Regions from separate parts of the Bradyrhizobium sp. LM2.9 genome, predicted to be linked through region 2. Evidence: riboswitches for the same ligand, from Rfam matches in the RefSeq annotation. Region 2 holds a riboswitch; the other holds the start of a gene.

Region 1 (8,060 bases), 1.4 Mb from region 2:
CCGCCGAGTCTTCTGACCTGGTTCACGATCCGCAATTACGGCTTCAGCGACGCCACCGAGATCTTCATCTTCATCTCAGGCTATACCGCCGCCTTCGTCTACGGTCGGGCGATGCTGGAGTCCGGCGTCGTCGTCGCCACCGCGCGCATCCTGCGGCGCGTCTGGCAGATCTATGTCGCCCACGTCTTCCTGTTCACGATCTTCCTTGCCGAAATCTCCTACGTCGCGACCAGGTTCGAGAACCCGCTCTACACCGAAGAGATGGGCATCATGGATTTCCTCAAGCAGCCCGACGTCACGATCGTGCAGGCGCTGCTGCTGCGCTTTCGTCCCGTCAACATGGACGTGCTGCCGCTCTACATCGTGCTGATGCTGGCGCTGCCGTTGATCCTGTGGCTGATGAAATGGCGCCCCGACGTGACGCTCGGCCTCTCGGTCCTGCTCTACGCGGTGACCTGGGAATACGACCTCTATCTGTCGGCCTATCCGAACGGCTTCTGGGCGTTCAATCCCTTCGCCTGGCAATTGCTGTTCGTGTTCGGTGCCTGGTGTGCGCTCGGGGGCGCACGACGCATGTCGCGCATTCTGGCTTCGCGGGTGACGATGTGGATCTCGATCGCGTATCTGGTCGCGGCATTCTACGTGACGCTGACCTGGTATGTGCCGCAGCTGTCCCAATTCATGCCGAAGCTGCTCGAGCAGTGGATGTATCCGATCGACAAGGCCGATCTCGACGTGCTGCGCTTCACACATTTCCTGGCGCTGGCCGCGCTCACCGTGCGCGTCCTGCCGCGGGACTGGCCGGGCCTGAAATCGCGCTGGCTGCGGCCGCTGATCCTGTGCGGCTCGCATTCCCTGGAGATATTCTGTCTCGGCGTCTTCCTTGCCTTTGCCGGCCATTTCATCCTGGCCGAGGTCGCGGGGGGGCCGGTCCTGCATGCGCTGATTAGCCTCTCGGGAATCCTGATCATGTGGGCCATGGCCTGGGTGATTTCGTGGTACAAGCGCGTGGCTGACAAAAGCGGTTCGAAAACCAAAAGCGCCGTCGGCAGCGCCGATATGGCGGGAGGGGGCTGATGAAGGCGAAGGTTTTCCTGAGCCTGATCCTGCTGTGCGGTGGTCTCGCCGCGCCTTCGGCGCGCGCGGGCGATGTTGCGCCTGCTGCTTCAGCCGCGCCTCCAGCCTGCGAATTGCCGTCCTATCTGCTCACCAGCGAAAGCCAGCTTCCCAAGGTCGCCGATGCCGTCAAGGCCGGCAAGCCGCTCGAAATCCTGGTGATCGGCAGCCGCTCGACCACGATTCCAGCCTCCGAGGACGCCTCCTATCCGGCGCGGATGCAGGCCATCCTGAAGGACAAGCTGCCGCCGTCCGAGACCGTGCACGTCTCCGTAGAAATACAGAGCAAGAAGACGGCAGAGGAAGCGGCCGCCAGCTTCGTTAAGCTGATGGAAGCAAAAACGCCTACTTTGGTCATCTGGCAGACCGGGACTGTCGATGCTATCCGAGCCATCGATCCCGATGATTTTCGTGGCGCGGTAACCGAAGGGGTTGCTGCGCTGCAAAAGGCAGGGGCCGACGTCGTCTTGATGAATTTGCAGTACAGCCCGCGCACCGAAACCATGATCTCGGTGCCGCCATACCTCGACAATATATGCGGGTGGTGGCGCAGGAGCACGATATCCCGCTGTTCGATCGTTTCGCGATCATGCGGCAGTGGAATGATCAGGGGCAGTTCGACCTGTTCAGCCCGTCGCGCGGGCTTGAGCTGGCGAAACAGGTCCATGATTGCCTTGGCCGGGCGTTGGCACAGTTCGTCATCGACGCTGCCCATCTGGAGCCGGCCCAGCAGCAAAATTGAGGTCTAGCGTTAATGAGTTCTCTCCGCCCTTTTTGCCTGACGGCATGGCTGGCTGCGCCCGCTGCGGCGGCGTTGCTGTTGCTAACGCCTGTATCGCAGTCGCGCGCGCAGGAGCCGGCCGCGCAGGCAACGCCGGCCCCGCAGCAATCGGCTAATCCCGCTTCCGCTTCACCGTCCCAGACCACCGTCGCCGCGACGTCCCCCGACCAGCGCGGCATCACGGCGCGCGCCATCGACAAGGTGAAGCAGGTCGCGAAATCCGCCGGCGACATCTTCAGCCGCGTCCCCTGCCTGTCGCCGAAGGGCGGCGCGAAGGCGATGGGCACGCTGCCGCATGTCGCGGGCAAGCTCGTCGCCGGCCAGCCAGTCGTCATCGTCGCGTTCGGCTCGTCGTCGACCGCAGGATTCGGCGCGAGCTCGCCGGAGTTCAACTATCCCAATCGCCTTGCCGCGCAGCTGCACCGGCATTATCCGACCGCCGACATCACGGTCGTCAATGCCGGCGTCGGCGGCGAGGACGCGCCCGAGATGATGAAGCGGCTCCAGAAGGCGGTGATCGACGTGCATCCGGATCTGGTGATCTGGCAGGTCGGCACCAATGCCGTGCTGCGCAATCTCGATCCCGGCGAGACCGCGAAGATGGTCGAGGACGGCATCGGCCGCATCCAGGCCGCCGGCGATGCCGACGTCGTGCTGGTCGATCCGCAATATTCGCCCGCCGTCAACCAGCGCGCGGAGAGCGCCGGCAAGATGGTGAAGCTGCTCGGCAAGGTCGCCGAGCTCCGTCACGTCGGCATCTTCCCGCGCTTCGAGGTGATGCGCGACTGGCACGAGAAGCAATCGCTTCCGGTCGAGAGTTTTGTGATCGCCGACGGCCTGCACATGAACGATTGGGGCTACGCCTGCTTCGCCCAGCTCCTCGGCGACGACATCATCCGTTCCGTCGGCCAGATCAAGCTCGGTGTGAACGTGCCGGCGGACGTGCGGACGTACCGGCCGATGTAATTGTCGTCCCGGCCTAGTGCGCAATTGCGCACGGGGGCCGGGACGACCAGCACCTCACGCCTTCTCCAGCGCTGCGGTCAGATCTTCGATCAGATCATCCGGATGCTCGAGCCCCGCCGAGAAGCGGATAAAACCCTCGCTGATGCCCAGGGCGGCACGATCCTCCGGCTTCAGGCGCTGATGCGTCGTCGTGGCGGGATGCGTGACGAGGCTCTTGGCGTCGCCGAGATTGTTCGAGATCTTCGCCAGCTTGAGCTCGTTGAGCACGCGGAACGCACCCTGCTTGCCGCCCTTGACCTCGAAGCCGACCAGCGTCGAGCCGCCGCGCATCTGCTTCTTCACCAGCGCCGCCTGCGGATGATCGGCGCGGCCGGGAAACACCAGCCGCGAAATCTTCGGATGGCTCGCCAGCACGTCCGCGATGCGCGCCGCCGTCTCGGTCTGCGCGCGCACGCGCACGCCCAGCGTCTCCAAGCCCTTGAGCAGGACCCAGGCGTTGAACGGCGAGATCGACGGCCCGGTCTGGCGCATGAAATTGTGGATGTGCTCGGCGATGAACGCTTCCGAGGACAGGATGATGCCGCCGAGACAGCGGCCCTGGCCGTCGATGTGCTTGGTCGCGGAATAGACCACGACGTCGGCGCCGAGCGCGAGCGGGCTCTGCCAGATCGGCGTGGCGAACACGTTGTCGACGACGAGCCGCGCGCCGCCCTTGTGCGCGATCTCGGCAATCCCGGGAATGTCGAGCACGTCGAGCGTCGGATTGGTCGGGCTCTCCAGGAAGAACGTCTTGGTGTTCGGCTTCACCGCGCGCTGCCACTGGTCGAGATCGAGCCCATCGACCAGCGTCGTCTCGATGCCATAGCGCGGCAGCAAATCCTGCACGACGTAGAGACACGAGCCGAACAGCGCGCGCGAGGCCACCACGTGATCGCCGGCCTTGAGCGGCGCCAGGATCGCGGTCGTCACCGCGGCCATGCCGGTCGCGGCCGACCGCGCCGCTTCGGCGCCTTCGAGCTCGATCATGCGCCGCTCGAACATCTGGATGGTCGGATTGGAGTAGCGTGAATAGATGAAGCCGGGGTCCTCGCCCTTGAACCGCGCCTCGCACTCCTCGGCGCTGTTGTAGACGTAGCCCTGGGTCAGGAACAGTGACTCCGACGTCTCGCCATATTGCGAGCGCAGGGTACCGGAATGGACCAGACGGGTTTCGGGACGGTATTGTGCGGTTGGCGCCGGGGACTTCGACATAGGACCTCCTCTGCGTGACCATCGAAAATGGTCACAAAAAAAAACCGGCCTGGAATACTTCCACGGGCCGGGATCACAGAGGTCCCCGGCCTGTTTAGCGACTTATTTAACGTGGCTGCAAGCCGGCCGGCTCAAATCACCACGGGATAAGTCATGCTCATATTCCGCAATGCCCTTTCCGTCAAGACGTCCATCGGATAGCCGTAAAACGCTAGTATTTCCCGCATGTCGGGATGCATTTGCCCCCCTGATGAGGACCCTCGGTTGACGTTCACGGTTGCCGCCGACGCCAATGGTATCCTGCCCGACCGCATGATCGCGGCAATGGCGGAGGGCGGTCTCATCCTGCCCGCATACGACTTCGTCGAAAGCCAGATCCAGCCGGCAAGCCTCGACCTTCGCCTCGGCGACATCGCCTATCGCGTTCGCGCCAGCTTCCTGCCCGGTCCCGGCGCCACCGTCGCCGAGCGCATCGACGAGTTGAAGCTGCACGAGTTCAGCCTTGCCGACGGCGCGGTGCTGGAGACAAACTGCGTCTACATTGTGCCGCTGCTCGAAAGCCTCGCGCTGCCGCCGGAAATCGTCGCGGCCGCCAACCCGAAGAGCTCGACCGGCCGGCTCGACGTTTTCACCCGCGTGATCGCCGACGGCACCCGCCGCTTCGACATGATCGGCGCCGGCTATCACGGCCCGCTCTATGCCGAGATCAGCCCGAAGACGTTCCCGGTGCTGGTCAGCGAGGGCTCGCGCTTGTCGCAAGTACGCTTCCGCACCGGCGATGCCATCCTCAACATCGACGAGCTCGAGGCGCTGCACGCGACCGAGCGTCTCGTCGACGTCGACGATGCCGATCTCACCGGCGGCGTCGCGGTGTCTGTCGATCTCTCCGGCGAAAAGAGCGGCGGCTTCGTCGGCTACCGCGCCAAGCGCCACACCGGCGTCATCGACGTCGATCGCCGCGCCGGCTACGCGGTTGACGATTTCTGGGAGCCGATCGCGGCGCGTCCCGACGGCAATTTGATCCTCGATCCCGGCGAGTTCTACATCCTCGCGTCGAAAGAGGCCGTGCAGGTGCCGCCCGATTACGCCGCAGAGATGGTGCCGTTCGATCCGCTCGTCGGCGAGTTCCGCGTGCATTACGCCGGATTTTTCGATCCCGGCTTCGGCTATGCCGGTGCGGGCGGGCTGGGATCGCGCGCCGTGCTCGAGGTCCGCTCGCGCGAAGTGCCTTTCATTCTCGAGCACGGCCAGATCGTCGGCCGGCTCGTCTACGAGAAGATGCTGGCCCGCCCCGACGCCATGTACGGTCAGCGCATCGGCTCGAACTACCAGGCACAGGGCCTGAAGCTGAGCAAGCACTTTCGGGTGTAGTGATCATCCGGGGCCACAAGGTGTTGACATGACCAATTCATCCCAACTGGACGCACATATTGTCAACGACGTCGCCGACGCGCTGATCTATTCCGATCCGTCGGGCACGATCACGCGCTGGAATCGTGCATCGACCGCGCTGTTCGGCTTCGCCGCCGACGAAGCGCTGGGCCAGAATCTCGACCTCATCATTCCCGAACATCTGCGCGCCGCGCACTGGAAGGGCTTCGAGGCCGCGTTTGCCAGCGGCGCAATGAAGCTCGCGGGCAAGCCGACACTGACCCGCGCGCTGCACAAGAGCGGCCGCAAGCTCTACATCGAGATGACATTCGCGCTGGTGCGGGACGCCGGCGGCGCGGTGCAGGGATCGGTCGCCATGGCGCGCGACGTAACCGAGCGCGTCGAGCGCGAGCGCGCCGCCAAAGCCACGCACAATTCGTGATGCGGAATTGGCGGGCCGGCACGCAGGGCGCCCTGCGTGCGGTTCAGGTTGTCCGTCACCCAATGCAGTGACACACTCGATCAAAATAACGATCGGGAGCGAACATGTCCGCCGCATCAGACCCCGCGCAGGAAGCTCAATGGAAACGCTGGCGCGCGGTTGCCGATCTCTATCACGCCTACTTCACCGGCCTGATCCTCACCGTCGTCACGCGGCGCGGCACGGCGGATGCGGCGGAGTTCGTCTTCCGCGTGTTCCGCCGCCAGCAGCAGGAGCGCTTCCTGCCGGGGCTGGAAAAGCTCGGGCTGGGCCATCTGCCGCCGGCCGTCGCCGCTGCGCAATATCACTACCTCTCGAACTGGATCGGCGGCGTGCATGTCGAATACATGCATGAGAGCGACACCAAAGCCTGGATCCGCTATCCGCCGCCGCGCTGGATCTGGAAGGGCACCGCGATCTGCGGCGTGCCGGGCGAAGTTTCGCGCGCGATGCTGCGCGGCTGGCACGCCAACAACGGTGTCGCGCTCGGTGATCTCCGCCTGGGCTTCGTCTGCACCAAGCAGAGCGTCGATGGCCAGGATGGGCTCGAAGGCTATTACCATCAATACGACCAACCGCTCGAGCTCGACCAGCGCCTCGTGTTCGCGCGGCATCTCGAAGCGCCATTGTTCGATGCGAAGTCCGCGCCGGCTCTTCCTGTCGCGAGTTGGCCAAAGCCGCGGCTCGAAAAAGCCTACCGCAACTATGCGATGGAATATGTGCGCACCGCCGCGCCCGTGATGGTGCAGCTGTTCGGTCCGGAGGATGCCGGCTATCTCCTGCATCTCACGGGTAAGCTGATAGGGATGCAATATTTCGATGAGGTCGCTGCGGCGCTGTCGATGGGCCGTGGCGGGGCGAGCGAATTCGCGACGTTCCTCAACGCGCTGTTTGCCGCGCAGGGCGATGCGGCCGAGGTAACGCCATCCGAAGGCACCTTCGAAATCCGTCAGCAGAGCTGGAAGTTGATGGACGACGTCGCCGACTGTCACCCCGCCTGCGCCAAGGTGCTGGAGGGATTGTTCGAGGGCCTCGCTGCAGGATGCGGGCGGCACATCGGCGTTCACCTGCGCGCGCCCGCAGGCGGCCGCCCGCCGTTGCTCTGGCGCATCGGGTAATTCCACTTTGAAACGCGACGCCGCAGGGCACGCCTGCATCTGACGCAGGAGGAATCGCTGCGTGGTGTGCTAACAAGCCCCTCGTTGCGCCCTGTGCGCGAATAAATTTATTGACACACCTACTCATTGCGGCGCCGCAAATGGCGCTCGTGCCCCGGAGAGGACATGTCCGACATCGCCGAAATCCCGGTCGATGAACAAGAGCGTCCGCTGCCGCCGCCTCCACGCCCCGTGAAGAGCGCGCTGTTGGACGGCCCGATTCTGCGCACGCTGCTCGGGCTGGCCTGGCCCAACGTGGTCGCGCTCTCCGCCGGCACCTGCACCGTGATTGCGGAGACCTCCTATATCGGACGTCTCGGTGTGGAAGCGCTTGCCGCGATGGCGCTGGTGTTTCCGACCGTGATCCTGACCATGACAATGTCGGGCGGCGCGATGGGCGGCGCGGTGGCCTCCGCCATCGCGCGTGCGCTCGGCGCCGGCGATCGCGAGCGCGCCGGCACGCTCGCCGCGCATGCGCTGCTGATCGGCATCAGCTTCGGCCTCGTCTTCATGCTGGGCATGCTGATCTTCGGGCCGCGCCTTCTGGAAATGCTCGGCGGCCGCGGCGATGTGCTGACACATGCGATTGCCTACACCCAGGTGTTTTTCGGGGGCGCCGTGCTGCCCTGGCTGCTCAACACCATGGCGGGCGTCCTGCGCGGCACCGGCAACATGAAGCTGCCGTCGCTGTTGATCCTCAATTCCGCGGTCTGGCAGATATTGCTCGGCGGCGCGCTCGGCCTCGGCCTCGGCCCCGTGCCACAGCTCGGCATGCGTGGCGTCGCGGCCGGCGCGCTGATCGCCTATTCCATGAACATCTGCGTGATGGGCTGGTACCTGTTTTCCGGCCGCGCCCGCGTTACGCCGAAGCTGCGCGGCCTGCGCATCCAGTGGGCGATGTTTTTCGACATCCTCAAAGTCGGCGCCATTGCCTGCT
Region 2 (8,060 bases):
CGATCATCCCGTGATCGAGACCGTGTTTCAGATCGCGCAGGGCAGCATCCAGGGCGTTCATCCGCTGCTCGCCGAGCCGTTCGAGGCCGACACGCGGGCGAAGATCACCGGTCTGTCCGACCTCACGCCAAAGCCGTGGCCGCAGCGCTTCCGCGAGATCCAGGCCGCCGGGGGCCATATCGAGATCGTGCAGTCGCGGATCCAGCAGGGCGAGATGATCGCGGTCGCGGCGGGCACGCTCGGGCTCTCGGCCAATGGCCGACTCGACGGTGAATTGCAGATGACGGTGACGGGCCTCGAGCGCGTGATCCCCGCGCTCGGCATCGAGAAGATGCTGGAGGAGGGGGTGCCGCAGGCCACCCTCGATCGCGTCGCCCCCGGCGTGAAGTCGCAGGACCTCAACAATCTGTTCGGTGCACTCGACCGTGCCGTTCCCGGGCTCGGCAAGGTCATCAAGCAGAACGCCAATGCCGGCGTTGCCGCCGGCATCAATTCGATCGGCACCGAGAGCACGCTGGAAGGCAAGAAGGCCCGCAGCTTCCCGCTGAAATTCGTCGACGGCGCTGTGCTGCTCGGCCCGATCAAGGTCGGCCAGATCCCGCCGCTGTATTGATTCCTCCGTCATTGCGAGCGAAGCGAAGCAATCCAGACTTTCTCCTCGGAAACAGTCTGGATTGCGCTGCGCTCCTCGCAATAAGGAGGTGAGAGCGTGGCTACGGCTTTTTCAGCGCCGCATGCGGCCGGCCGAAGTCGGGCGCCGCCGAATCCTGGCCAATTTCGACGATGCCGCGGCGGATGGCGCGGGTGCGGGTGAAATGGTCGAACAGCGCCTCGCCGTCGCCGCGGCGGATTGCACGCGTCAGCTTGGCTAGGTCCTCGGTGAAGGTGCCGAGCATCTCCAGCACGGCTTCCTTGTTGGCGAGGAACACGTCGCGCCACATCGTCGGATCGGACGCGGCGATGCGCGTGAAATCGCGAAAGCCGCCGGCGGAGAACTTGATGACCTCGGACTCCGTCACCTGCTGGAGCTCGTCGGCGGTGCCGACGATGGTGTAGGCGATCAGATGCGGCAGATGGCTGGTGATCGCAAGCACGAGATCATGATGATCTGGCGTCATGACCTCGACCTTGGCACCCATCGCCGTCCAGAACGCGCGCAGGCGATCGGTGGCAGCGGCATCAACGCCTTCCGGCGGCGTCAGGATGCACCAGCGATTGATGAAGAGCTCGGCGAAGCCTGAATCGGGGCCCGAATGCTCGGTGCCTGCGACGGGATGCGCCGGCACGAAATGGATGCCTTTCGGCAAATGCGGCGCCATGTCCCTGACGATGGCGCCCTTGACCGAGCCGACGTCGGAGATGATCGCGCCGGGCTTGAGATGCGCGGCGATCTCCTGCGCCACCGGCCCGCAGGCGCCGACGGGAATGCAAAGGATGACCAGATCGGCGTCCTTCACCGCTTCCGCATTGGTCGCAACGACCTGGTCGACGATGCCGAGCTCCATCACGCGTGCACGCGTCTTCTCCGAGCGCGCGGTGGTGACGATTTCGCCGGCCAGGCCCTGGAGCTTCGCAGCGCGGGCGATCGAGCCGCCGATCAGGCCGAAGCCGATCAGCGCGACGCGCTGGAAGTGCGGGATCGCGCTCATCTGCCGGCCATGAAGTCGCGCAGGCCCTCGACGACGAGACGATTGGCCTCCTCGGTGCCGATGGTCATGCGCAGCGAATGCGGCAGGCCGTAGTTCTTTAACCCGCGCAGCACCAGCCCGCGCTTGGTGAGGAAGGCGTCGGCGGCGTCCGAGGTCTTGCCCTCGGTCGGGAAGTGGATCAGCACGAAATTGGCGACGCTCGGCGTCACCTTCAGCCCGAGCTTGCCAATCTCCTCGGTTAGCCAGTTGCGCCAGGTCTCGGTGAATTGCTTCGACATGGCTTGGTGACCGGTGTCCTCGATCGCAGCAACGGCAGCGTACATCGCCGGCGTCGACACGTTGAAGGGCCCGCGGATGCGGTTGACCGCGTCGATGATGTGCTCGGGGCCGAACATCCAGCCGATGCGCAGCGCCGCAAGACCATGGATCTTGGAGAAGGTGTGCGTCACGACCGTGTTCTCGGTGGTGGCGACGAGCTCGATCCCCATCTCGTAATCATTGCGCGAGACGTAGTCGCAATAGGCTGCGTCCAGCACCAGCAGCACGTGCGAGGGCAGGCCGGCGCGCAGGCGCTTGACCTCGTCGAACGGGAGATAGGTGCCGGTCGGGTTGTTGGGGTTGGCGAGCCAGACCAGTTTTGTCCGCGGCGTCACGGCCTTGAGAATGGCGTCGACGTCGGAGGTGAGGTTCTTCTCCGCTGCAACGACGTTCCTGGCGCCGACCGCCATGGTCGCGATCGGGTAGACCAGAAAGCCGTGCGTGGTGGAGATCGCCTCGTCGCCTTGGCTGAGATAGGTGTGGGCGAGCAGATTGAGGATCTCGTCCGAGCCGGCGCCGCAGATGATGCGATTGGGATCGAGCCCGAAGGTGCGCCCGATCGCTTCGCGCAGCACGCGCGAGGTTCCTTCCGGATAGTCTTCCAGATGATCCGCAACGTTCTTGAACGCCTCGATCGCCTTCGGCGAGGGCCCGAACGGCGTCTCGTTGGCCGAGAGCTTGAACACCTTGCGGCCCGGCTCCGCCACCGGACTCTTGCCGGGTGTGTAGGGCGCAATATCGAGAATGCCGGGATTCGGCATGGGGCGGGACATCTTCAACTCCGGAGTGGCTTAGGCGGTTCGCGACTTACGATTTCGACCCGGTCGGGGGCACCGTATAGCGCGTTGCGTGGCTGCCGACGAGGGCCGTGGAGCGCACCGAGGCCCCCGCTTCGATCAGGGCAGTCTTGATTTTGTCGAGGCTGCTCGTCGCGGTGACCGAGACCAGCAGCGCGGCGCCGTCGAAGGCGGTATCGGGCACGGCCACGATCTCGGCGAGCGGCGACAGGGCGCGCGCGACCTCGGCGTTCCACCCCGACACGCGCACGCTGAAGGTCTCGACCTCCGTCACCAGGGCGCTGTCGGCGACGCGCGAGACCGCAAACACGGGCAACGCCGCCGGATGGTCCGCGCGCTCGACGAAGGGCAGCCGCGCGATGATCTTTGGCGCACCGGCTTCTTCCAGCGACAGCCACCATGGCGTGCGGCTCGAGGTCGCCGAGACCAGTCCCAGATCGCCCTTGGACTTCGCGACGGCCTCGACCGCCGCCTGCGCGCTGAAATGCGCGACGTAAGGCACGGTGAAGCCGAAATGGAATCGCGCGGAATCGCGCATGGCCGGCTCGCTTGCCGAGATGTCGGCGTGCACCGAGAACGGCGCCTGGACATAGGTAAAGGTCGCGATGATGACGCGCCAGATGCTCTCGACCGTGTCGAGCGGCAGGATGCCGCGATGACGCTGGACGAGGTCACGCATCATGGAAGCCTCGCGCGCCGGACGGAACGCCGAGCCGACCTCCTGGGTCTGCTTCACCTGGATCAGGCGATCGATGATGTCGCCGCGCTGCATCAACAGACGGTGCATGCCCTCGTCGATCGCGTCGATCTCCTTGCGCAATTCCTGGAGAGATGGTGGCGCGGGCGGACGTTGGGACATGTCTGACAGGCGTTGTTGAGGGCGTTCCAATGCGGATCAGTCGAGCCGACACCGCTGCTACCCGTCCTGATTAGGCAGTCAGGGCCGCGAAAGCAAAGAGAAATGCAAAAGGAAATGGGACCCGTTCCGCCGATGGCGCGACAGCCGAATTTGGTTGATCCGGGCCGCGACTTGACGAAAACCGTCCAAGACAGTACCTTTTGCCTGTTCCGTGGTCATTTGAGCCGGCCGGCTTGCAGCCACGTTAAAAAACTCGCTAAACAGGCCGGGGACCCCTTCGATCCCGGCCGAACCTATCGTTCAGGCCGGGTTTTTTATGGCCTGATGTCAATGCGGTCACCACTACGATCGCAAACGAGGTCGATGGTCAGATGGTTGGCGTCCAGTCAATTCCGAGTCCCGCGATCACTGCCGACGAGCGGTCGCACGAGGTGGATCATCCGAGCTCGCAGGTCGCGCAGTTCGGCACGGAGCAGCCGCTGCGGCTCGATTGCGGTGTCGATCTCAGCCCGTTCCAGATCGCCTATCAAACCTATGGCGTGCTCAATGCCGATCGCTCCAACGCTGTTCTGCTCTGCCATGCGCTGACCGGCGACCAGCATGTTGCCAACGTGCATCCCGTCACCGGCAAACCCGGCTGGTGGGACACCTTGGTCGGCCCCGGCCGACCGATCGATCCTCAACACTACTTCATCATCTGCTCCAACGTGATCGGCGGCTGCATGGGCTCGACCGGTCCGGCTTCGATCAATCCCGCGACCGGCAAGGTCTGGGGCCTCGAATTTCCTGTCATCACCATCCCCGACATGGTGCGCGCGCAGGCCATGCTGATTGACCGGCTCGGCATCGACACGTTGTTCGCGGTGGTCGGCGGCTCGATGGGTGGCATGCAAGTGCTGCAATGGACCGCGGCATATCCGAGCCGCGTGTTCTCCGCGCTGGCGATTGCCTGCTCGACGCGGCACTCGGCGCAGAACATCGCGTTCCACGAGCTTGGCCGGCAGGCCGTGATGGCCGATCCCGATTGGCACAGCGGCGGCTATGCCGAGCACGGCCTCCATCCGCATCGCGGCCTCGCTGTGGCGCGGATGGCGGCGCACATCACCTATCTCTCGGACGCCGCGCTGCATCGCAAATTCGGCCGGCGCATGCAGGACCGCGAACTGCCGACCTTCTCGTTCGATGCCGACTTCCAGGTCGAGTCCTATCTGCGTTACCAGGGCTCGTCCTTCGTCGAGCGCTTCGACGCCAATTCCTATCTTTATCTGACGCGGGCGATGGATTATTTCGACATCGCCGGCGACCATGGCGGCGTGCTGGCGAAGGCGTTCGCGGCAATCCAGACCCGCTTCTGCGTGGTCTCCTTCACCAGCGACTGGCTGTTCCCGACCTCGGAATCGCGCGCGCTGGTACATGCGCTGAACGCATCGAGCGCGCGGGTGTCGTTCGCCGAGATCGAGACCGATCGCGGCCACGACGCCTTCTTGCTCGACGTGCCCGAATTCCTTGATATCTCCCGCGCCTTCCTGCAATCGGCAGGCAAGGCCCGCGGACTCACCCTCAGGGACGGATAGCCATGTCTGTACAGGAAGCGTTGCCGCTGGGAGGCCTTGCCACCGCGCAATCCGGTCAGTTTCGCGCCGACCATCTGCTGGTCGCGGAGATGGTCAAGCCGGGCTCGAAGGTGCTCGACGTCGGTTGCGGCGAGGGTGACCTGCTGCAGCTGCTGGAGACCCGCGGCATCGACGGACGCGGCATCGAGCTGTCGCGCGAGGGCGTCAACCGCTGCGTCGCCAAGGGGCTCGCGGTGGTGCAGGGCGATGCCGACACCGACCTCATCAATTATCCCGACGACGCCTTCGACTACGTGATCCTGTCGCAGACGCTGCAGGCGACGCGGCAGCCCAAGGTCGTGCTGGAGAACCTCCTGCGCATCGGCCGCCGCGCCATCGTGTCGTTCCCGAATTTCGGCTTCTGGAAGATGCGGCTCCAGCTCCTGATTGGAGGCCACATGCCGCGCACGGAAAATCTGCCCGCAAGCTGGTATGACACCGCCAACATTCATTTCTGCACCATCAAGGATTTCGTCGAGCTCTGCGACGCGATCGACGTCAAGATGGAACGTGCCGAGGCGCTCGACCTCTACGGCCGCCCGCTGCGGCTGCGGATGCCGTGGTGGGTGTGGAATCTGTTCGGCGAGCAGGGCGTGTTTCTGCTGACGCGGGGCGGCGGGAAGTAGTTTTTCGTCATTGCGAGCGTAGCGAAGCAATCCAGGGTCTTCCCGCGGAGGGATTCTGGATTGCTTCGCCTGCGCTCGCAATGACGGAGCGTGTGGTGACGCTCTTGCTCTAATGCGCGGCCAGCGACCTCGGATCGCGCGCCGGCCATCTTCCCGTTTCCACCAGCGTGACGAACCGTTCCACCGTTTCGTTGAACAGCGCCGGCTCTTCGAGATTGAGCACGTGGCCGGACTTCGGAAACATCGCGAGCCCTGCCGCAGGCAGATGCTTCTTCAGGAACAGGCTCGGCGCGATGCACGGATCGTCCTCGTCGCCGCAGATGATGAGTGCCGGCGTCGCGGCGCCTCTGATCGCGTCCGTCATCGCAAAGATCGAGGGGCGGCCGCCCTGGAAGCCGCGCATCGTGCGCGCCGATCCCTTGGCGTCGTGGCGTGCCAGTGCGGCGTAGAAATCGGCGTGGCCGCGCGGGTCCTTCACCAGGAAGGGAAACCGGCTCGGCGCTTCGCGCGTGACTTTTGCGACTTCCGCGGAGCCGAGCGTCTCGAATTGCTCCGCGTTGGCGCGGCACTGCTTGCGCCAGGCGTCGAGGTTCTCGACCTCCGAGCCGGAGCCGACGCCGGCGAGTGTCATCGATAGCGCGCGCTGCGGTGCGTTCAGCCCGATCTGGAGCGACGAATAGGCGCCCATCGACAGTCCCACGAGGTGCGCGCGTTCGATCTTGAGATGATCGAGCACCGCGAGCGCATCGGTGTAGAAATGCATGTAGCTGTAGACTTCGCCATCAGGCACGTCCGATGGCGTGTAGCCGCGCGCCGAATAGGTGATGCAGCGATGGCCGCGCGAGAAGTAGCGCATCTGCGGCTCCCAATTGGTATAGTCGGCCGCGAATTCGTGCAGAAAAATAATCGGCGTGCCCGCGCCTGCTTCTTCGAAATAGAGACGGTGGTTGTCCTTCGTGAGGGCGTACGGCATCCGGTTTTCTCCCTGAGGTGGCTGCGGCATTGGAATGCCGCTCTGCGGTCAGCGCATGCACCCTAACACTCGTTAATCATCGTCCAAAATCTTCGCGACCCCGTCTTGTTCTCGCCACATCGGGATACTGATACAGCCGGCGGATGTCGGCCACCGCACAGGCCGATTGGGAAGTGGGGTGTCAAAAGGATGAAGAATGTTCGAGTTGTTTGCGTCTCGCCTGTCGCGTTGTGTCGTCGCGCTGGCTGTTTTCTTCGCGGCGGTCGCCGCGTTCTCCTCTCCGGCGTCAGCACGGTCTCATCGTCATAGCGCAGAGCGGCACGCTTACGCGCATCACGCCAGCGGACATCATCATTATCGGTATCATGCACGCAGCTCGCGCTTCGAGCGCGGCGCGGCGCAATTGCAGGCGAGCGGCTTCGGCAACGCCTTCGCCAGCTATGATCCAAATGCCAACAGCGGCGGCATTGCCATGAGCGGTGATGGTGGAATGGCCATGAGCGGTGGCGGTGGAACGACCCCGCGCGTTAGCCGTCGGATGGCCATGAGCCGTAGCGGTGGAGTGGCCGCGAGCGGCGAAGGCGTGGCGATGAGCAGCGGCGGCTTCAGCGGCGGGTCGGGCCTCGTGTCCGAGGCACGCCGCTATGTCGGCGGCAATCCGACCGGCCGCGGCAGCCTGTGGTGCGCGCGTTTCATGAACATGGTGCTCGAGCATACTGGCCATCGCGGCACGGGCTCCGACATGGCGAGTTCGTTTGCGCGCTATGGCACGCGCGTCTCGGGCCCGCAGGTCGGCGCCATCGCGGTCATGTCGCGCGGTCGCGGCGGCGGCCATGTCGGCATCATCACCGGCGTCGATGCGCAGGGAAATCCGATCATGATCTCCGGCAACAACGGCAACCGCGTCCGCGAAGCGCCGATCTCGCGCGGCCGGATCTATGCCTATGTGATGCCGAACTGAGGTTCTGCCCCGTCATTGCGAGGAGCAAAGCGACGAAGCAATCCAGACTGCCTCAACAGATAGATATTTGGATTGCTTCGCTGCGCTCGCAATGACGGAGTACGTGGAGCCGGCGCCGCGTCATACCAGCTTCGGCTCTTCCACCGCGATCTGATCGCCGACGCCGATCTCGCCGTCGGCGATCACCTCGGCATAGATGCCGCAGTCCATGTGGCCGAGATTGCTTGAGAGCGTGGCCGGGATTTCGAGATCGCGCCTTGCGGT

What was found. A riboswitch is a leader RNA that binds a small molecule or an ion and turns the genes downstream of it on or off. The one in region 2 is predicted to bind S-adenosylmethionine.
Region 1: it holds a riboswitch for S-adenosylmethionine, as region 2 does, so the genes downstream of both, ACVWW3_RS33900 (O-succinylhomoserine sulfhydrylase) here and metX (homoserine O-acetyltransferase MetX) in region 2, are expected to answer to the same signal.

Annotation. Positions count from the first base shown of each region.
Region 1 covers NZ_JBSRYJ010000002.1:6,618,245-6,626,304, forward strand. The annotation lists gene ACVWW3_RS33885 (OpgC domain-containing protein) at 1-1,077, shown strand, start outside; partial or broken gene ACVWW3_RS33890 (SGNH/GDSL hydrolase family protein) at 1,077-1,858, shown strand; gene ACVWW3_RS33895 (SGNH/GDSL hydrolase family protein) at 1,871-2,863, shown strand; gene ACVWW3_RS33900 (O-succinylhomoserine sulfhydrylase) at 2,918-4,114, opposite strand; SAM riboswitch at 4,188-4,267, opposite strand; gene ACVWW3_RS33905 (2'-deoxycytidine 5'-triphosphate deaminase) at 4,340-5,485, shown strand; gene ACVWW3_RS33910 (PAS domain-containing protein) at 5,514-5,927, shown strand; gene ACVWW3_RS33915 (hypothetical protein) at 6,032-7,084, shown strand; gene ACVWW3_RS33920 (MATE family efflux transporter) at 7,250-8,060, shown strand, end outside.
Region 2 covers NZ_JBSRYJ010000002.1:5,191,996-5,200,055, reverse strand. The annotation lists gene ACVWW3_RS26980 (DUF2125 domain-containing protein) at 1-613, shown strand, start outside; gene ACVWW3_RS26975 (prephenate/arogenate dehydrogenase family protein) at 714-1,649, opposite strand; gene hisC (histidinol-phosphate transaminase) at 1,646-2,740, opposite strand; gene ACVWW3_RS26965 (chorismate mutase) at 2,775-3,623, opposite strand; SAM riboswitch at 3,825-3,904, shown strand; gene metX (homoserine O-acetyltransferase MetX) at 3,995-5,197, shown strand; gene metW (methionine biosynthesis protein MetW) at 5,200-5,862, shown strand; gene ACVWW3_RS26950 (alpha/beta fold hydrolase) at 5,972-6,835, opposite strand; gene ACVWW3_RS26945 (TIGR02594 family protein) at 7,032-7,796, shown strand; partial or broken gene ACVWW3_RS26940 (MOSC domain-containing protein) at 7,917-8,060, opposite strand, start outside.